Regions from separate parts of the Virgibacillus sp. CM-4 genome, predicted to be linked through region 2. Evidence: riboswitches for the same ligand, from Rfam matches in the RefSeq annotation. Region 2 holds a riboswitch; each other region holds the start of a gene.
The links. A riboswitch is a leader RNA that binds a small molecule or an ion and turns the genes downstream of it on or off. The one in region 2 is predicted to bind S-adenosylmethionine.

Region 1: linked by a shared signal. The riboswitch ahead of M948_RS42720 (YezD family protein) and the one ahead of M948_RS26165 (5-methyltetrahydropteroyltriglutamate--homocysteine S-methyltransferase) in region 2 are both predicted to bind S-adenosylmethionine.
Region 3: linked by a shared signal. The riboswitch ahead of M948_RS38460 (methionine biosynthesis PLP-dependent protein) and the one ahead of M948_RS26165 (5-methyltetrahydropteroyltriglutamate--homocysteine S-methyltransferase) in region 2 are both predicted to bind S-adenosylmethionine.
Region 4: linked by a shared signal. The riboswitch ahead of M948_RS39215 (5-methyltetrahydropteroyltriglutamate--homocysteine S-methyltransferase) and the one ahead of M948_RS26165 (5-methyltetrahydropteroyltriglutamate--homocysteine S-methyltransferase) in region 2 are both predicted to bind S-adenosylmethionine.

Annotation. Positions count from the first base shown of each region.
Region 1 is NZ_AUQA01000002.1:310,506-315,868, reverse strand. Features, by position in the region: gene metE (5-methyltetrahydropteroyltriglutamate--homocysteine S-methyltransferase) at 1-1,472, opposite strand, end outside; gene M948_RS25400 (bifunctional homocysteine S-methyltransferase/methylenetetrahydrofolate reductase) at 1,499-3,343, opposite strand; gene M948_RS42720 (YezD family protein) at 3,520-3,690, opposite strand; SAM riboswitch class I at 3,786-3,904, opposite strand; gene M948_RS25395 (glycoside hydrolase family 13 protein) at 4,001-5,363, opposite strand, start outside.
Region 2 is NZ_AUQA01000002.1:494,631-499,993, reverse strand. Features, by position in the region: gene M948_RS26180 (glycoside hydrolase family 13 protein) at 1-1,493, shown strand, start outside; gene M948_RS26175 (Na+/H+ antiporter NhaC family protein) at 1,624-3,039, opposite strand; gene M948_RS26170 (hypothetical protein) at 3,228-3,644, shown strand; SAM riboswitch class I at 3,736-3,842, shown strand; gene M948_RS26165 (5-methyltetrahydropteroyltriglutamate--homocysteine S-methyltransferase) at 3,922-5,034, shown strand.
Region 3 is NZ_AUQA01000006.1:1,035,699-1,041,061, forward strand. Features, by position in the region: gene M948_RS38445 (C45 family autoproteolytic acyltransferase/hydolase) at 1-376, shown strand, start outside; gene M948_RS38450 (hypothetical protein) at 459-986, shown strand; gene M948_RS38455 (copper homeostasis protein CutC) at 1,187-1,897, opposite strand; SAM riboswitch class I at 2,051-2,150, shown strand; gene M948_RS38460 (methionine biosynthesis PLP-dependent protein) at 2,237-3,349, shown strand; gene M948_RS38465 (anthranilate synthase component II) at 3,406-4,026, shown strand; gene pabB (aminodeoxychorismate synthase component I) at 4,062-5,363, shown strand, end outside.
Region 4 is NZ_AUQA01000007.1:76,669-82,031, reverse strand. Features, by position in the region: gene M948_RS39230 (3'-5' exonuclease) at 1-244, opposite strand, end outside; gene M948_RS39225 (CBS domain-containing protein) at 274-972, opposite strand; gene M948_RS39220 (aldo/keto reductase) at 1,102-2,019, opposite strand; SAM riboswitch class I at 2,156-2,258, shown strand; gene M948_RS39215 (5-methyltetrahydropteroyltriglutamate--homocysteine S-methyltransferase) at 2,348-3,451, shown strand; gene rbsB (ribose ABC transporter substrate-binding protein RbsB) at 3,711-4,655, opposite strand; gene rbsC (ABC transporter permease subunit) at 4,692-5,363, opposite strand, start outside.

The DNA.
Region 1 (5,363 bases), 180 kb from region 2:
CGTTCGAATTCTCCATGAACAAGAACATCCAGACCCAATTCTTCTTGAATTGCAATCCATTTCCTTATATTCTCTTTAATAAATTGATCATATTCCTGATTGGTAATATCTCCTTTACGCCATTTCGTCCTCGTTTGTCGAACAACTGCAGTTTGTGGCAAACTGCCAATTGTCGTTGTTGGAAGTAATGGTAGATTTAGCTTCGTTTGTTGTTGTTTTATTCGCTCAGCAAAGGAGGAATCGCGTACTGCATCAGAAGCAGTCAAGGTAGCTAATGCTTGTTTCACTTGCTCATTTGAACGTGAAGATGCACGAATGAATTGTTGCCGCTCTACACGATTTTCTTTAATGGCATTGGTGATTTTTATTTTTCCATTGTTCCAGCCATTTGTTAACGTAACAATTTCGGTTAATTTCTCATCAGCAAATGATAATCCGGCTTTAATATCGTTATTTAGTTTCTCCTCTAACTTCTTCGTTACTGGTACGTGCAAGAGGGAGGAGGATGGCTGTAATATAATTTGGTCTGTACTCACATAAGGTCGAATAGACTCAAGGAATGAAAGTCTCTCCTCAAGATCAGCTTTCCATACATTTCGTCCATTAATAATTCCAGCAGCAAGCACTTTATTACTTGGAAATCCATATTGCTCAATTAGCTCCAATGTATTACCATGAACAAAATCAAGTCCAATAGCATGAACAGGGAAGTTACTAATTGCTTGATAATGAATTACTTGTTCAAAATAGGTTTGTAAAATGATCTTTAAATTTGGAGCGGCTTCGGCAAATTGCTGATAGACTTGTTCAGCCTTTAAAAGAATGGATTGGTCTAGCTGGGTACCGAAGATAGGCTCGTCAATTTGTATCCAAGAAGCTCCCGCTGCCTGAAGTTCCTCTAAGATTTGTACGTATAATGGAACGAATGTATCGATTAATTCCAAAAGGTTTTCCTTTCGATAGCCTTTTGCAAGATGTAAGTACGTAATTGGTCCCAAAAGGACAGGTTTCCCATCGATACCTAATTTTTCTTTTGCTTCCTGATAAAAAGTAAGGGGGCGGTTCTCCGTTAACGTAGGCTTCGAGTTATCTAATTCAGGAACAATATAATGGTAATTGGTATTAAACCATTTAGTGATTTCAGATGCAACGGCATCTTTTGTGCCTCGAGCAATTGCAAAATACGTTTCTAGGTCAACCTTTCCTCCTTGGTAATTAAAGCGATCTGGGACAATACCAAACATTACCGATGTGTCAAGAACATGATCATAGAAAGAAAAATCCCCTACAGGAATAAGATCTACACCAATGTCCTTTTGCTTTTTTAAGCTCTGAAGTCTAATTTGATCTGTTTCTGAGATTAATTGTGCTTCAGTAATTTCACCTTTCCAAAACTTCTCTAACGCTCGTTTCCATTCTCTCTTTTCCCCGATTCTCGGATAACCAAGATTTGAACTAATAGCAGTCATTATCAATTCCTCCAATACTATTTTTTTAATTATGTCATTTTCGATGTGGAAAGAAGTTGTACACGCGCTTGCATATACGTAACCAATTCAATACTTATGTCATAACGCATAAATGGCGTTACAATGTAAATTCCTTGAAAGTGTTCCAATGCCGTATCAAGCAGTTCTTTTGCAATTTGAATTCCTTGATCAATAGAACGTTGTTTATCATCAGCTACTGCTTTCATCCTTTCTCTAATCACATCTGGCATTTTAATTCCCGGCACTTCATTATGCAGGAACTCAGCATTTCTCGAAGATGTAAGCGGCATAATCCCAATGAATATCGGTTTATCAATATGTTTGGTTTTGTTAGCCAACGCAACAATCGTCTCTTTGCTATAAACAGGTTGTGTTAAAAAATAATCCGCTCCACGTTCCATTTTTCGTTCCATTCGTTTTACCGCTTTATCTATGTGGGCTACATTCGGATTAAATGCAGCACCAACTTGAAAGTTTGTTGGTTTCTTTAGGGATTTTCCAGACAACGATATCCCTTGGTTAAATTGTTTGATTAATTTTATTAAATCGAATGACGTAACATCAAAAACGGAAGTTGCTCCAGGAAAATCCCCGATTTTAGTAGGGTCCCCAGTAATAGCAAGTATTTCATGGATTCCTAAGGTATGTAATCCCATAAGATGCGATTGCAGTCCAATGAGATTGCGATCTCGGCAGGTTAAGTGCACTAGCGGCCTTACCCCAATTTCTTGTTGGATTTTTGCTGCTACAGCAATATTACTAATTCGTGGTGTAGCTAGCGAATTATCCGCTAATGTGATCGCATCTACCCCTACATCGTTCAAGGCGTTAATCCCATTTAAGTACTCGGATGTATCTAAATGTTTTGGTGCATCGAATTCAACAATCACAGCATGTCGTTGTTGAACAATATCAATTAGACCTAACTCTGATTGTTCTTTCTGTTCGCTGACCTTAATGGGGCGTGGCTTAACTGGTACAATCTTTTCCTTAATTGGCTTTGTAGGTTTGATGGCATCAGCTGCTGCTTTTATATGGGCTGGGGTAGTTCCACAACACCCACCTAGTAAGCGAATGCCTTCGTTGCGAAAATCGGTCGCACAGTTTTTGAAATAGTTCGGTTCATCTTCGTAGATTAATTTGCCGTCACGATAAGCTGGTAAACTAGCGTTCGGATAAGCTGCTAAAAATGCTTTATCTAGTAATGGGACATCTTTCAGTGATTCAAGCATATGAAATGGGCCAAGTCGACAGTTAATCCCCACGATATCCGCGCCAGTATTCTCTAATCGCTTTAGTGCATCGGGTAGAAGTATCCCATTTTGTAAGATACCAGGTTCGTGCATTGATACATTTGCAATAATTGGAAGATTTGTTTCGTCTCTTGCAATCTCTAAAACAGTAATTAATTCTTCAAGATCATAATAGGTCTCTAAGATAAGTCCATCTACACCTTCTAATAATTGGCAGTACAACTGTTCTCGAAAACTTCTTTTGATTTCATCTGTTGTGGCTTGCAGCGTTTGTGTGCCGTGAATACCACCGATAGTGCCAAGAACAAAAGTTTCTTCATTTGCAGCTTGTTTCGCAATTTTTATGGCTTCGGTATTTATCTTTTTTACTTGATCTTCAAGAGCATATCTTGCGAGCTTCATATAGTTTGCCCCATATGTATTAGTTTGAATAAGATCAGCACCTGCATGAATGTAAGATTCATGAATATGTGCAATTTGTTCTTGATGAGAAAGATTTAATGCTTCAAAACAATGATCGACCCCATAGGAATAAAGTAAAGTTCCCATTGCACCATCGCCGATTAAGATTCGTTTATCTAATTCGGCTAACAAGTCCATGTTACGTCTCCTTTCCATATGAAAGTTAAAAAAAGGCATCCAAATTAATAAAGGAAATACAAATACCTTAATTTCAATGGATGCCTTTAGTCGTCTAATTAGCATGTTAATCGTTTATTCGGTTTCCCTTGTAAATAATCTTTAACTGTGCTTTTGGTGTTCCAATAAGCACGTCGTTACCCGTTTACATGTTTTTTTCGTTTTGATTGTAACGGGTACCGTTTCTTTTCCGTTGTGTCAATCTGCGTAATTTCTCCTTCATGTATCGTAATTGCTAATGATCCGAATTCAATCTTCTCTAGAGCTTCAGTAATGTCATTGATTTTCTTGTCGTCGATTCGAGCCATCCCATTCCTCCTTTAATTTGTTAACATTACCTATCAAGTAAAAAAGTAAAAACCTCTTTCGATTGAAAGAGGTTTGATTATTGTTTACTAAACAATTCCCATCTTTCAAACAAGTTTCGTTTGCTGGATTTAGCACCTTTACTCGGAATAACAAATAGAGTATGGTTGCCGCAGGATCAATGGACCAGTTTCCTCCCCTGACTCTTGATAGGTTAATATGAAATTTTGATTGTACTCATTATCTTAGAAACGAATGTGGCTGTCAAGATAATTTTCGAAATTCCCAAAAAAGTATTTTTTTAATTTAAGTTTATACAATTTCAAAAATACGGAAATGAAGAGGGGGTACCGTAATTGAAGTTGGTAATTCATCAATTCTATATTTCCTTGCTTGCTGGTTTTGAATATGCCATTCAGTTAGATATTTACAACTGCTTATACGTAGGATATCTCTAGTTATGTTTGCCTCTTTTTCACCCGCATTAAGAAAGAAGACGAGCCGATGATGTCCGTCGTTTTTCTCATATACAATGGTGTTGCTTGCATCATTCGATTGGAGAAATTGAATGTCACTATGGTTACCAAAAAGTGGATTTGTCTTGCGTAAATGAATAAGAGACTGGACAAATCGATACAGTTCTTGTTTTTGCTGGTTAGGGTTCCACTGCATACATGCACGACACCCTGGATCTGTATCACCAGCCATTCCTATTTCATCACCATAATAAATACAAGGTGTTCCAACAAAGGATAATTGAAAAAGGTACAATAGCTTTACACGGGCTTCATTGTCATTTGCTAAAGTTAAGATGCGTGGGGTATCATGACTATCCAATAGATTAAAAGCGACTTCATTCACATTTTGTGGATACATATGTAAAACACTAGTGATGGTCTCGGTGAATGTAGCAGCATTCATGTTTTGTTTAGCAAAAAAGTCAATCGCTCCATTAGTAAATGGGTAATTCATAACGGCATCAAACTGGTCACCGTGTAGCCATGGCATAGAGTCATGCCAGATTTCACCTAGAATATAAACATCTGATTTCACTTCTTTGACGGCTTGTCGAAACATTCTCCAGAAATGGTGATCCACTTCATTTGCAACATCTAATCGCCAGCCATCGATATCAAATGTTTCTACCCAATATGTTGCGACCTTTAATAAATAGTCTCTGACTTCCTTATTCTTCGTATTTAATTTAGGCATTGTAGGCACAAATGCAAATGTATCGTAATTCGGACGTGGTTTGGTTACTATAGGGAAATTCCAAATATGAAACCAATCTTTATAGATAGACACTTCTTGATTTTTCAACACATCTTGAAAAGGTGGGAAATAATATCCACTATGATTAAAGACAGCATCTAGCATTACTTTGATTCCTCGTTGATGGCATTCTTGGACAAATAGACGAAATGTAGCTTTATCTCCAAATTGTGGATCAATTTCCATGTAATCGATCGTATCGTATTTATGATTGGAATATGCCTTGAAGATAGGGGTTAGGTATATCCCATTGATTCCTAAATCGACAAGGTAATCGAGGTGTTGAATAATTCCTTCCAAGTCTCCCCCAAAGAAATTAGTAGGTGTTGGATCTGCAGAGCCCCATGGTAAACTGCCTTTTGGATTTAACTGTTCATTACCATTAGCAAATCGTTCAGGAAAT
Region 2 (5,363 bases):
CCCCAAATGATGATAATGGGTATGATATTAGTGATTACCAAGCCATTATGTCTGAATTTGGCACCATGACAGATTTTAATCAATTATTGGAAGAAGTACATCAGCGAGATATGAAATTAATTATGGATTTAGTCATTAACCACACGTCGGATGAGCATCCTTGGTTTATGGAGTCAAGGTCCTCAAGAAATAATCCCTATCGTGATTATTATATATGGCATGAAGCAAAAGGCAATCGATCCCCCAATAATTGGGAATCCATTTTTGGGGGATCGGCCTGGGAATATGATGAACCAACTAATGCCTATTATATGCATGTTTTTTCTCGTAAACAACCTGATTTGAATTGGGAAAACCCGAAAGTCCGCCAATCTTTATATGAGATGGTGAACTGGTGGTTAGATAAAGGAATTGACGGTTTTCGAGTAGATGCCATTTCGCATATTAAAAAGGCTCCAGGTTTTCCGGATATGCCAAATCCGGAGAATAAGAAATACGTACCTTCTTTTGATGGTCACATGAATCAGAAAGGTATTCATGACTTTTTAGCGGAATTAAAGCAGGAGACATTTGATCATTATGATATCATGACTGTTGGTGAGGCAAATGGGGTGACAGTAGATGATGCAGATCTTTGGGTTGGTGAACATAAAGGGAAATTCAATATGGTATTTCAATTCGAGCACTTGGATTTATGGGGGAAAAGTGCGTCTGGTGGATTAGATATTCACGCATTAAAAGAGACATTATCTAAATGGCAGAAAGGGCTTGAAAGCGACGGATGGAATGCTCTTTTTCTGGAAAATCACGATCAACCACGCTCGGTTTCAAGCTGGGGAAATGATGATCGATATTGGAAGGAATCAGCAAAAGGGTTGGCTACTCTTTACTTTCTCATGCAAGGAACACCATTTATTTATCAAGGACAGGAAATTGGAATGACAAATGTCCAATTTGCGTCCATTGATGATTATAATGATATTTCCATGAAAAATTTATACGCAGAAGAGATGGCGAATGGGAAAAATCATCAAGATGTGATGGAGATTATTTGGAAAAATGGGCGAGATAATTCAAGAACACCAATGCAGTGGAGTAGCCAAGAAAAAGCAGGATTTACTACGGGTACCCCTTGGATGAAGATCAATCCAAATTATAGAAATATCAATGTTGCTGCACAGATAAAGGATCCAACATCCATTTATCATTACTATAAACAGCTCATTCAATTAAGAAAACAACATCCAGTCTTTATTTATGGAAAATATGATCTTTCTTTAGCCGATCATGATAAGGTATACGCGTATACAAGAACCGATGGAAATCAACAAATGTTCATTATGGTGAATTTATTTGAGGAGGAAGTATTGGTCAGCATTACAGATCAATCATCAGCGAAGTTGTTACTAAGTAATTACGATGTAGATAAAGAAGAACAATTGGAGCAATTGGTATTAAGGCCTTATGAAGCTAGGGTTTATCAACTAATTTAAAAAAGGCGAAAATTCTTTCTAGGCTGTCGGAAAAAAGTCTCGACAGCCTGTTTACTTAGAATTTTCAAAGAACCTCCTTATAATCAGATAAGGTAAAGAATATATTCTATAAACGGAAAACATCTTTATCTTAACCGATAAAAAATCCCGCTATTAGGTATAAGACAGCTGCAATTCCAAGCCCAATGGAAACAATCTTTAATTTATACCGTGCATAATCAATTAATGGAACTTCTAAAATAGACGCCGTCGTAATGGTTGTATCGCCAAGTGGAGAGGTCATGGCACCAAATGATCCACTTGCAAAGACGGCACCAACTGTCATTGGCAGTGAAGCTCCAGTGGAAGCTGCTAGAGCAACACCAAGTGGCATAAATATCCCCCACGTTCCAAAAGATGATCCGAGAAAATAACTAACGATCGATCCGACGATAAAAACAATAGCAGGGATTGTAAAGGCTGGGAGAAAAGAACCTAGTGTTGCTTCAATAAATTGAGAGAAACCAAGGTCCTCCGTAACAAGCGAAAGAGACCATACTAAAACGAGAAGGATGATCGCTTCCATTAATTGATTTCCCCCATCATAAAAATGATAAATCGTTTCCCCTAATTTTTGGTCACGAATCATGTAGAAAATAAATGTGATGATTAACGTAATAAAAACAGCAAGCAGGATGACGAAAGTAGCATCAGCTTCAGCAAAGGCATTGAACAAGCTAGTAGCTCCTTTTTCCACCCCATCCTGCCACAATAGAAATAAGGTAAGTCCAAGTAGTAAAAACAATGGGACAATTAAATTCCAAGGTTGTGCCTTTACCATTTCTAATTCTTTTTTTATGCTAGCACGATGATGTTTCCCTTCTTCCCCGTCTTGCGGACCATTATTTGTCTGTTTCTTTTTTGGCTTTGACCAGAAGGTCCAAATCAATCCAATAATTAGCATGACGATGGCAAAAAAGTTGAAAGGGATACTATATAGGAAAACTTGATAAGCATCTGCATTCAAATTATGTTTTTGAATACCGCCCTCAATCAGTGAAACCATAAACCCAACAAATGCTGTTGCTACAGGTAACAATACAATAACAGAGCTGGTTGATACGTCCATGGTAAAACCAACTTTCCAATTTGATATATTGACTTTTTTCAATAAGGATTTAATCACAGGACCAATCATCATAATTCGAAACATTGGCATCATAAAGGTAAAGGGGAGAGTTAACCAAATGACCGCTAGAAGCCCGCGTTCAGAGTCAATTTTGTTACCAACCCACTCCGAAAATCCCTTCACACCACCAGAGATTTGCATCATGCCGATTAATCCGCCAAATAGATATAAAAAAGCGATAATATTAATATTTCCTGGATCAGCCAAGGTAGTTACGATATAGCTGACCGTCTCCTTTGTCCCGTCCAAAATACTGAATTCTAATAGAAAAGCTCCTACAACCAGACTAAGTACTAAACCAGGAAGAATTCGTTTTTGCCAGATCGAAAGTCCAATAACAATAATAAATGGAATTAATGAAAGCCATGATTGTTCCATCAGATAACCTCCCTTATCGCCTTATAATGGAATTTCATAATAATGAATGATCTCTCTTGTTACCATGTGTTAAATCATCCTTTTTCATGCGTGAATGGAAGAAGGTATATCCTTAACTAATAAGAGATGTTACGCTTAACAAAGAAAAACTGTTATAAGTTAGTTATATGAGGAGAGTGACTGCATGGATGAAGAACTTAAAACGTTACTTACAAGAACCAATCTTTACACCGTTGGTTGACCGATTTGTCATGTTTGGATTTGCCGTTGCTGGTGCTTTTGCAAGCATTTATTCATCTGAGCATATGCCATTTTTGGAATTGCTTCATTATTTACTGCTGTTTTTATTAATTGCCATGCCCATCCTAGAATGGATTGGAACAAATTGGAGAGAAAAAAGAGGAATTAAGGAGGAGTCGGTACGATCGCCTCAATATGCCGATAAGATTATAGCTAATTTGTTTGTTATTTTATCAATGATTCTAGGTATCGTTAGCTTAGGGATAAATCTACTTGCTGAATCGTTTAATTGGCGCTGGATGGTGTTTATGTTAGTTGTTGTATTATTTAGCTTTTTCATGCGATATATCCTTATAAAACGTTGACGTCAACTAGAAAATAAATAAAAAAATTGTCAAAACCTTTTGCATTTTTATTGTGGAATTGCTATGATAGATATTAAATATTTAAAAGGAATTCTTATCAAGAGAGGTCAAGGGACTAGCCCGTAGACGCCTCAGCAACCTGTTTGTGAAGACAAGGTGCTACTTCTAGCAAGTTTAGTTAAACTTGAGAGATAAGAAGATGACACCGTTTATTACAGCGTCTCTTCTTAGCTAGAAGAGGCTTTTTTATTACATAAAAAATTAGGGAGTGGATAAAATGGCAACAAAAGTAGAAAAAAAAGCACCATTTAAAGGGGATCATGTAGGAAGTTTTTTAAGACCTGATCGGATTAAGCAAGCTCGAATTCAAAAGGCAAGTAGGGAAATCACGAACGAACAACTCCGAGCCATTGAAGACACGGAGATAATTAAATTAGTTGAAAAACAAAAGAAAGCAGGGTTAAAGGCAATTACAGATGGGGAATTTCGTCGTGCATGGTGGCATTTTGACTTCTTAGAAGGTTTGATTGGAGTTGAAGAATTTGTACCCGAAGCAGGATTGCAATTTTCTGGAATTCAAACAAAAAAACGTGCGATTCGTGTCACTGGAGAAGTAGACTTTAGTGAAAACCATCCTTTTCTTGCAGACTATAAGTTCTTACATGAAGCCGTCGGAGACCAGCATGTTGCGAAGCAGACAATCCCAAGTCCGAATATGTTGCTAGTGCGAGCTGATATAGAAACAAATGTCTATGAAAATATGGAACAAGTGATTCCAGATTTAATTAACACATATCAAAAAGCAATCCAAGCTTTTTATGATGCTGGTTGTCGCTACTTGCAATTAGATGATACTTCTTGGAGTTCATTTCTTTCAGATGAGGGCAGGGAATCGCTCCGAGAAAAAGGTTTTGATCCGGAACAATTAATGGAAGTCTGTAGAAGTGTTATTAATGAATCCATTGCCGAACGTCCAAACGATATGTTAATAACGATGCATATTTGTCGTGGTAATTACCGCTCACACTATTTCAGTACAGGATCATATGATGCGGTTTCAGAAACTATTTTTGGAGGATTAGATGTAGATGGGCTTTTCCTTGAATTTGATGATGATCGATCGGGTGGCTTTGAACCTTTATCTTATGTGAATAGAAACGACCTTCACGTTGTATTGGGCTTGGTTACATCAAAATTTGCGGAGCTGGAAGATCCAAACTTGGTTAAAAAACGTATTGCAGAAGCCGCTACGTATATCCCTTATGGCCAACTTTGTCTCAGCCCTCAATGTGGATTTGCGTCAACCGAGGAAGGAAATAATTTAACAGAAGAAGAGCAATGGAAAAAAATACGTCATGTTGTTGAGATAGCGGAAGATGTATGGCAATAAGTTTAGAGGTTCCTTCTTGTAAGTAATTAACTAAAGGAAAATCCAAATTATTATCCGAATATACAAGTTATATTCGGGTAGTTTTTTTATTGTTCATTTTCTTCATCATGATTGCGGTTGAAAGGTATGGAAATGAATGCATCAGCTTGGAGAGCGCTCGCTTTATCTATTTTCTATCCCCTTAAAATAACACCAAAGCTTCTGATCTTTTGTTAAAACCCTATTATTTGCCTAAGTATTAATAGATTCTATCATCATTTTCTTCTAACTTCCTCTATCAACCTATGCACTGACTGAATTACATCATAGGATGATCTTGCAAGATAAAC
Region 3 (5,363 bases), on a different contig from region 2:
GCAAAAATCCAATATATGTACCAACCATTTTGAACAACTAACGGATGAAAACCGATATCGTATGGATGATTCTTCCCAAAGGTATCAAGCAATACAAACGCTTCAAGCTGATGCAATAAAACCTTATCATGCTTTCCGAATGTTAAACGATACCGATAAAGGAGTTTTTTCCAAAAAGTATGGTGCTTGGGCGGGAACATTGCATACCGCTATGTACTTTCCAGAGGTAAGAAAAGCATGGTTTGCTTTAGGTGGAGATCGCAAACCACTCATTTTTAATTTAGAAAATTGGGTGCAAGGAGCTGATATACATGCGAAGCAATTGAAAGGTCAATTAGAAACTACACACGCATTTGTCAATATGGATTACTTATAAATCCTCCTATCAAGGTCGAATATATTGTTCTAAACAACATAATGTATAAAGATACCTATCTAATAAGGAGAGGTGATTCTATATGAATCAGTTACCCGTAATCGACCTTGGATTAATGACTGAACACTTGACTGCTCATAAAGGTGCGTTACATAAGTTACAAGACTATAATAACTTGGCAACAGATCAAATATTAAAAGATATACTTGTAATGCAATCCTCTGTGTTATACAATCATGTGCTAGTTATGTTAGCTTTAATTAACCCTTACCAAACGCAACTAGTGGAACTGCCCCCTTTACCAAGTGAAGCCGATGTTATTTCTCAAAAATTACATGCTATGTCGCCCACAGCTTTGAATGAAACGAATCAATGGATCGCTATGGAATCACATACTTCTGCTAAAAACATGTCAAATACAAATTATTTGTCTGCATTAATGATGAAAAATGATAATGTACGACATATACATGTCCAGATGGCGCTACAGCAACTTACCATTCAGGATAACTATGAAGAATACATGAGACAGATGGGGTGGTCGTTCTTCCCAGTAGCTTCGTTTGAAGAACAGCTCAAATCCTATAACTACTTCCTACAATTATTTTAGAAGTAAACGGGAGAGAAAAAGCATCTAGCTAAAAAATCGACTGTACCTTGTTCGTAAAATCAAAGCAAATAAAATAGGCATGACTCCTATGAACACCAAGAACCCGAGGATCCTTCACCTTAGCAGCAGATGTTCCACGAAGTACATGGCCTATTTCCGATATATAGAATAGAATGTTTATTCCGCTTTAATAATTAATTTTAGTTCCTCTCTTGTTTATATGAACTATTTAATACATTAACAACTTTTTTAAAGTTTAACGGATCAAATGAATGCTTGAAATCTCCCTTTATTCTTAAAGACCTGCCAAAATGATATTGACCTGCTTGTACTTGCTTATGAATAGGTTCCAGATTAGAAGGTGTCAAGCCTCCCCCTGGCATGATTTCAGGACCTTGTAATTGGTTTGCAAGGTTAACTAATGATTCCAAATTATTTTGACCGGCTTGGCAATTTTCCTTTCCACCAGATGTTAAAATTCTTTTTACATGTTGTTTATATTGGGTTAATGTGTAATAGGCGTTCACTTGATCTTCGACTTCATCAAATGCACGATGAAAGGTAATATCTATATTCGGTGCTGCTTGTATTATTTGATCTAGAATTGCAGTATTGATTTTATAATCAGCTGTTACAGCCCCAAACACGATTCTTAATCCCCCTAGTTTAGCAAGCTGTCTTATATCTTCGATGATAATCTCTAAATCAGAAGAGGTATAATTAAAATGATAGCTATGCGGGCGGATCATAATTTGAACTGGAATAGATACGTTCTTTAGTACGTGTTTGATTGTACCATAACTGGGTGTCAAACCACCTTCACTTATAGCTGTTACGAGTTCTAATCGATTAGCACCAAAATTTTCAGCATGTATTGCTTCCTCACCGTTTTGAACAATCACTTCTAACATCAATCTCTCCAACCTTTTCTAAGTATATTTGAAAAATAGCAATCCCTTTTCCTCTGTTATCTTATCATGATTCTTATTCCTAATAAATGCTACAAGCAACCTTGACAATTGCATTAAACCCATGTAATCTATTTTCAACAATTATATACTGTATTCTTATCCAGAGAGGTGGAGGGACTGGCCCTTTGAAGCCTCGGCAGCAGACTTTTAGTACTGTGCCAATTCCAGATGCAGCATAGCATAAAGATAAGAAGAGTTAAATCTATTGTACTGCAAAAACCCTCTTCTTAATCCGTGAGAAGAGGGTTTTTATTTGTTGAAATGAAGGGATGATTATACATGAAAAAAAGAAGTATAGAAACGGAGTTAGTACAATTGGGGAACAAAAGCGACGAAAAAACAGGAGCAGTAAATCCTCCGCTTTACCTATCTACAGCATACCAGCATCAAGGTCTAGGTCAATCAACAGGTTATGATTATACAAGAACAAAAAACCCTACTCGATCCTTACTGGAAGAAGGCATAGCAAACTTAGAATCAGGTGATCATGGTTACGCCTGTAGTTCTGGTATGGCTGCAATTCAATTAGTATTTTCATTGTTTCGTGCTGGTGATGAATTACTAGTATTGGATGATGTTTACGGCGGAACTTATCGGTTGTTACAGCATTATGCAGAAGCTTACGATATTAAAACAACGTATACAAATTTAAAAGATGATACGGAAACTAAACAACGGATTTCACAAAAGACGAAAGCAATTTTTATCGAAACACCCACTAACCCTCTAATGCAAGAAATGGACATCGCGCATATTGCAAAAGTTGCACAACAATTCAACTTATTATTCATTGTTGATAATACTTTTTATACGCCATTATTACAACGTCCTCTTGAGCTAGGAGCGGATATTGTTATTCATAGTGCAACCAAGTATATTGGAGGGCATAACGATGTGTTAGCTGGTTTAGTGATCGCAAAAGGGAAAGACCTATGTGAAAAACTCGCTAATTTCCATAATGCCTCAGGGGCAGTACTATCCCCTTTCGATTCTTGGTTACTGATAAGGGGGTTAAAAACATTAGCTTTACGTATTGAAAAACAGGAATCAAATGCCAAAGCAATGGTTTCCTTTTTAGAAGAACATCCAATGATTAATGATGTCTTATACCCTGGAAAAGGTGGTATGTTATCCTTCCGGCTTCACAATAGTGCGTGGGTTGATCACTTCTTGCAACAGCTTCAATTAATTATATTCGCGGAAAGTTTAGGAGGAGTAGAAAGCTTTATTACATACCCTGCGACCCAAACCCATGCAGATATTCCAAAAGAAGAACGGATAAAACGAGGTATTGACGATCGCCTATTGCGTTTTTCTGTTGGTATTGAACAAGCAGACGAACTTATTGAAGATTTGCAGCAAGCACTTTATGCTGTACAAGCTTATGCGTAATTAGCTAAATCTGCTATAATACCTTTAAAGTAGTAAATAAGAGAGTAGGAACAACTATGATTCTCGTCATCGATAATTATGACTCATTTACATTTAACCTTGTTCAATATGTAAAACAACTTGATCATCAAGTAAAAGTTATACGAAATGATGCCATTACAATAGAAGAGATTAGACAATTACAGCCTTCAGCAATTCTCCTTTCACCTGGACCAGGAACACCAGATAATGCAGGGATTTGTTTAGACCTTGTACATTTTTTACATCAAGAGATCCCGATTATCGGGATTTGCTTAGGTCATCAAATTATTGCGCAAGCTTTTGGAGCAGCGATTCAAAAAGCGCAGCAACCGATGCACGGAAAGGTATCAGAGCTTTATCATGATAATCAAGGGATATTTACAAATTTAAATAATCCGCTTCGGGTTACTAGATACCATTCATTAATTGTCAATGATATCTCCCTCCCTAATTGTTTTGATATCAGTGCTACAACAATGGATGGTGAAATCATGGCTATTCGGCATAAACAATATTCGATTGAAGGCATACAAGCTCATCCAGAATCTATTCTGTCTGATCAAGGCTTATTATTATTGCAAAATTTTTTCGTAACGCATTCGCAAACATCCACATATCTGTCAGAAAAAATTGTTGCTAATACCTTGCAACCCTGATATAAACATAGATTGTATAAAAAGGAAGATACTACATGCAACCAAATAAAACCCAACCGTTCCTATTATTTGATTTTTTAACCGATTCCAGTAAGAAACATCCTTTACTATTCAAAGACCCAATAGCCATTATTGAAACTTCTACAGATACAGAGGTTATGTCTGCTTTACAATCTGTCCAAGCATATGTAGACGCTGGATATTATGCAGCTGGTTATCTTTCCTATGAAGCAGCACCTGCATTTGAATCAGCATTTCATGTGCATCAAACGTATAACATGCCATTGTTATGGTTTGGAATATTTAATAAACCTGTAGAGCAACCTGTAATAGAGACAGGAAATTACTTTATCGACGAATGGCAACCGACTACATCCGTTGAGGAATACCAAACTAACATAACCAAAATTAAAAACCATATTGAAGATGGGGGAACATATCAAGTAAACTATACCATCCGCTTAAAGAGTAACTTCTATGGTGATTCACTTGGCTACTATCAGCAGTTGAAACAAGCACAATCTGCCAATTACTCCGCATATTTAAACATTGGTTCGCATTCCATTTTATCTTCTTCACCAGAACTATTCTTTCATTTAAAGGATGGAAAAATCACAACAAAACCAATGAAGGGAACGATCAGAAGAGGGAGATCGCAGAAAGAAGATGCTGAACTAGCAAATTGGCTTCATCATTCTGAGAAAAATCGTGCAGAAAATGTAATGATCGTAGACTTACTGCGTAATGATCTAGGTGCCATTGCTAAACCTGGAAGTGTACAGGTACCACAGTTATTTACCATTGAACGGTACCCAACTGTTCTGCAAATGACCTCAACTGTTACTGCTATGGTAGAAGATGATATTGATATTGTTCCTATTTTCCAAGCGTTATTTCCATGTGGATCCATTACCGGAGCTCCAAAGATTAATACAACTAAAATAATTCATGACGTAGAATCCTCTTCACGAGATGTTTATTGTGGCACGATTGGTTATATTACCCCGGAGAAAGAAGCTGTATTTAATGTACCAATTCGTACTGTGCTAATAGATAATTCAACTGGGGATGCTACATATGGTGTCGGTGGTGGAATTACTTGGGATTCTAATTCAGAAGATGAATATGAAGAAACACTTACAAAAGCTCTTTTCTTGCAAAAACAAGAATCTACGTTTGAATTACTTGAGACGATAAAATTATCGAATGGAACGTTCTTTTTATTAGATTATCATTTAGCTCGGATTCAATCCTCCGCTGCCTATTTTAACTTTACACTTGATATCAATGAATTAACCCAACAATTACAAAATATTGCTCAGACACATCTAAATGGA
Region 4 (5,363 bases), on a different contig from region 2:
CTAAACCACTTCTTAAATACGATTTGATCGATGGCCAAATTTCAGGAAACGTCGGTTCACCCACGACATCAGCTTCATTAATTCCATGCACGTGAATATTCATAGAATTAAAATGCATAAGTGGATTAATTAAATGATAGAATTCATCAATAATTTTTCCATCCTCTAAAACTACTATCCCCACTGCACATGGACTAAATCTTTTTTCATTTGCTGTTTCAAAATCAATCGAGACAACCCTCATATTTCTCCTCTTCTTTCTTTTATTCAATATTAGGATATTTCCAAAATATCCCACGCGGTAATCATACCCAATAATTGTTTGGAAGGTTTACCATTTTTGGTAATGAGCAATGCTTCTAGTCGCCTTCCTTTACTTGTATGTTCTTTAAAAATTTCTATGGCCTCATATATTGTCATTCCATGATGTATAAAACGAGAATTATCTTGTTTTTCAAATGGCAAGATCTCTTCTAGTTGACAACTACTCTTAGCAAATGACTCTTCTTGCTTTTTACTAGCTAGCCAGTTCGTTATCCCCTTTTGGGTTAATAATCCTTTGTACGTATCTCCTTGATAAATAGGAAATTTAGATAACTGTTTTTCATGAATAATTGTTAAAAGTTGATTTAACGGATCGTTACTCTGATAATAAAGTACTTGCCTAGAAAATAAAGGAGTTACCCGTTTTGGCTCATTTAATTCTATTTCAATTTCTTCAATTCTCTCCACAATTGCATCATGCGGTTCTGCAATGGCATGTGTCATATCTAATTTATTATGTACGATAGCATTTCGTAGTTCTGCAAACTCCAAAAGATCATCACTATATTCGCGAACGAGGGCGTTAGAATTTCTAAGTATTTTTACAGCCTTAGAGAAACCTACATCTTTCTTATGAATTAATAACGCACGTAGCATTTTTTCTATTCGGTTGAATGCAGTAAGAAAACGCTCTGAGTTTTGATACATGGTTGTACTCCTCATTTTCATAGTAAGATGGGAAATAACGCCTTTTTTTCAGTAGATTGATTCATGGGTTTCGAAAAAAATAGAATGAAGCGGTTCTTCATCCCGAAAATGAAACATTGTGTTTATTGACTATGGCAGTTTATTTCCTGCTGCTTGATAAATGTCATACCACTCTTTTCGAGTAATCTGAAGGTCAGATGCTGTTGCTATTAGTGACAAACGCTCTTGATTCATCGTACCTACAACAGGTTGAATTCCTGCAGGGTGACGTAGAATCCATGCAATAGCAATTGCTGTTTTTGTTACTCCGTATGTTTCAGCTATTTCCATAAGCTTTGTATTTAATTCAGGGAATTTTTCATTATCAATAAAAACGCCCTCAAAGAATCCATATTGAAATGGTGACCAAGCTTGTATTGTCATATGATTCATTCGAGAATAATCTAATACACTTCCATCTCGATTTATTCCATTTACATGCTGGGTGTTTACTTGCAGACCTGCATCGACCATTCCAGAATGCATAATACTGAATTGTAATTGATTAACAATTAAATCTTGTGCAACGTATTGCTTTAATAATTCTATTTGTAATGGGTTATGATTACTCACACCGAATTGTCTAACTTTACCACTATCTTTAAGAACTTGGAATGCCTCTGCCACCTCTTCAGGTTTCATTAACGCATCCGGACGGTGGAGTAATAATACATCAAGGTACTCTGTCTGGAGACGTTTAAGTATTCCATCTACTGATTCTACTATATGGTTTTTAGAAAAATCAAAGAACCCCTCTCGTATTCCACACTTTGATTGAATTTTCATTTTTTCTCGTACCGAAGGACGCATTTGAATAGCTTTAGCAAATATTTCTTCGGAATGCCCTCCGCCATAGATATCTGCATGATCAAAGAAGTCGATTCCAAGACCCAATGCATGGTGAAGTAATTTTTCCGCTTCCATTACAGACAATTGAGTTAGCCGCATACAGCCAAATGCAAGGTTAGAAACAAATAGGTCACTCTTTCCCAACTTTAATTTGCGCATACCACTCATCTCCTCTTCTATTTTATAACTCTAGCATATCATGAATAAAGAAAATTTGAAGTTTTAAAATAATAATGTTGACAAGACAATGTATATACGGTAATCTTATTTTCAATAATTAAATTAATCGTATAACTTCTTATCCAGAGAGGTGGAGGGACTGGCCCTTGGAAGCCTCGGCAACAGACTTTTCATACGTACTGTGCCAATTCCAGATGCATGCTGCATGAAGATAAGAAGAGGACAAGCTAATGTATATCAAAGCCTCTTCTTATCTATAAGAAGAGGCTTTTTAGTTATACAAACAAAAAGAAAGAAGGTATGTAAAATGACAACCACTCTTATTAAAGCTCCATTCAAGGCAGACCATGTAGGAAGTCTACTTCGACCAGAGAGACTGCATCAAGCAAGAAGAGATTATCAACAAGGCACGATAACAAAAAAGCAACTACGTGCGATTGAAACTGAAGAAATTAATTACATCGTTGATAAGCAAATTGAAGTTGGCTTAAAGGTAGTTACAGACGGTGAATTCAGAAGAACTTGGTGGCATTTAGACTTTTTGGAACATTTAAACGGCATTGAAGGATATGTCCCATCATCTGGCTACCAATTCAAAGATGTCGAAACAGAAAAATACGATGTACGTAACACAGGTAAGATTTCGTTTCATTCAGAGCATCCGTTTATACAGGATTTTATTGCGTTCAAAGAAATTGTTGGTGATCGTGCAGTACCTAAACAGACAATACCGAGCCCAAATCAACTTTTCAATAAAGGGATTCGAAATTCGGAAATCTACCCAAACATCGAAGATTATGCCAATGATGTAATCAAAGCATATCAAGATGCAATTCAAGCATTTTATGATGCCGGCGTTAGATACCTTCAATTAGACGATGTCTACATTGCAGGATTATCAGCACCTTCTATCCCATTTAATGATGGCGATTATTCAAGGGAACAATTAATTGATTTAGCTCTTCGCGTTGTTAATGGTGCATTAGAAAACAAACCAGATGACCTAAAGATTACCACCCACTTATGTAGAGGTAATTATCAATCAACTTGGGCTTTTGAAGGCAGCTATGCTTTAATCGCACCAACATTATTAGCAAAGGAGAAAGTAAATGGCTTTTTCTTCGAGTATGATGATGAACGTTCCGGTGACTTTACGCCTTTAAAGCATATTCCTACTGGAGGGCCACAAGTCGTATTAGGTGTTGTAACTTCGAAGACAGGAGAACTTGAAGATAAAGAAGCGATTATCGCTAGAGTAAAAGAGGCAGCCAACTATGTACCTTTAGAGCAATTATGTTTAAGTCCACAATGTGGATTTGCTTCTACCCATCACGGCAATATCTTAACTGAGGAGGCACAGTGGAGGAAACTAAAATTCATTGTAGACGTTGCGAAAGAAATTTGGGAGTAACGATTCCTTACACCAATTATATCTATAAGCGTAATTTTATCGAAGTTTGAAATCGTTTTGCTTTTCGAAGAATATGGCCTTAGCTAACCCGGATAAGCAAAGTTCTTATCCGAGTGGAGCATCATGGGCCTTGTTGTTTCCGCAGAAGCCGAAGGGTTTCTACTGCTTCTTATCGATATATCAGTGGCTGCCTCCTTTCATAAAATCGTTTATGGAAGGAGGCATCATTCTAAATTTGATACCGCTTTTCGGAGGAATTTTATTCGGTTACCATTTGTAATTCAACCGGAATGAAACCTTCTACTTTTTCGCCTTTGACAATCTTTCCAACAGCAGCAATTGCTCTTTCACCGATTAAACCTGGCTGCTGTGCGATGGTTGCATCCATCGATCCTTCTTCTACAGCTGCTACTGCGTCATCAGTAGCATCAAACCCGACAACAACTACGTTATCTAATAAGCCCTGCGCCTGCAGTGCTTCCACTGCACCGAGTGCCATCTCATCATTATGCGCAAATACAGCATGGAAGTCTCCAACACTTTGTAAGATATTTTCCATTACGGATAATCCTTCGGTACGATCAAAATTTGCCGATTGACTAGTAACTACTTCGATGCCTTCTAATTCATCGACAATATGATGGAAACCCTCTCCCCTTTCTCTAGTAGCCGATGCACCAGCAATCCCCTGTAACTCAACGATTTTTCCTGTTTCTTTAAGTTGTTCAGCAATAAAATCTCCTGCCATTTCCCCTCCTTCAACATTATCTGAAGCAATATGAGTTACCACCTCTCCTCCACCTGCACTTCGGTCAACTGTAATTACAGGAACATTCGCGTCATTTGCCAATTCAATCGCTGAGACCACTGCATTCGAATCCACTGGGTTAATCAATAAAACATCAATGTCTTGCTGTAATAAATCTTCGATATCACTCAATTGTGTTGATGGATCATTCTGTGCATCGAAAGTAATTATTTCATATCCCGATTCCTTTGCACTTGCTTCTGCACCATCTCGCAATGTTACAAAAAATGGGTTATTTAAAGTGGAAATGGATAAACCCACTTTTACATCTTCACTCGCTTTTTCATTATTCGATTCATCTGAACCATCAGATGCTTCTCCAGGTGCTTCTGTTGAACATGCCACGAGAAAGAGAAATAATCCTAAGGTAAAGCTTACAAGTAATTGTTTTTTCATGTCCATTCCTCCTAATTACGTATAAATTATCACTACTTACGATGTTTTACGATCTAATAATACAGCTAGTAGAATCACCCCACCTTTGACAATTTGTTGATAGAAAGATGGAACATTCAATAAATTTAATCCATTATCTATAACACCTATAATTAGCGCACCAATTAAGGTACCGACAATTCTTCCACGGCCTCCCGCAAGGCTTGTCCCTCCAATTACAACCGCTGCAATGGCATCCAGCTCATACATGGATCCGGCTGTCGGTTGGGCAGAATTCAATCGACTTGTAATAATAATACCTGCTAAAACAGAAAGCATACCAGTTAGTGAATATACCCAAATTTTAACGCGATCTGCTTTTATTCCTGATAACGTAGCAGCCTCTTCATTACCACCTACGGCATATACTTCCCTTCCAAATACAGTTTGTCGAAGAATAAAATAAAGAACAATAAATACAATCACCATTACTATGGCAGGAAAGGGAATTCCAAAAACATACCCCTTGCCGATCATCTCAAAGGCAAAGCTATCCGATAGTCCAGTGATTGGTCTTCCATCTGTGTAGACTAATGTTATACCTCGATAGATTGTCATTGTGGCTAATGTTGCAATAAATGGCGCTACTCTTCCCTTTGTAATGATCAATCCATTGACCGTTCCTAAAATGAGGCCGATTATTAAGCCAATACATACAGCTAGGATCGG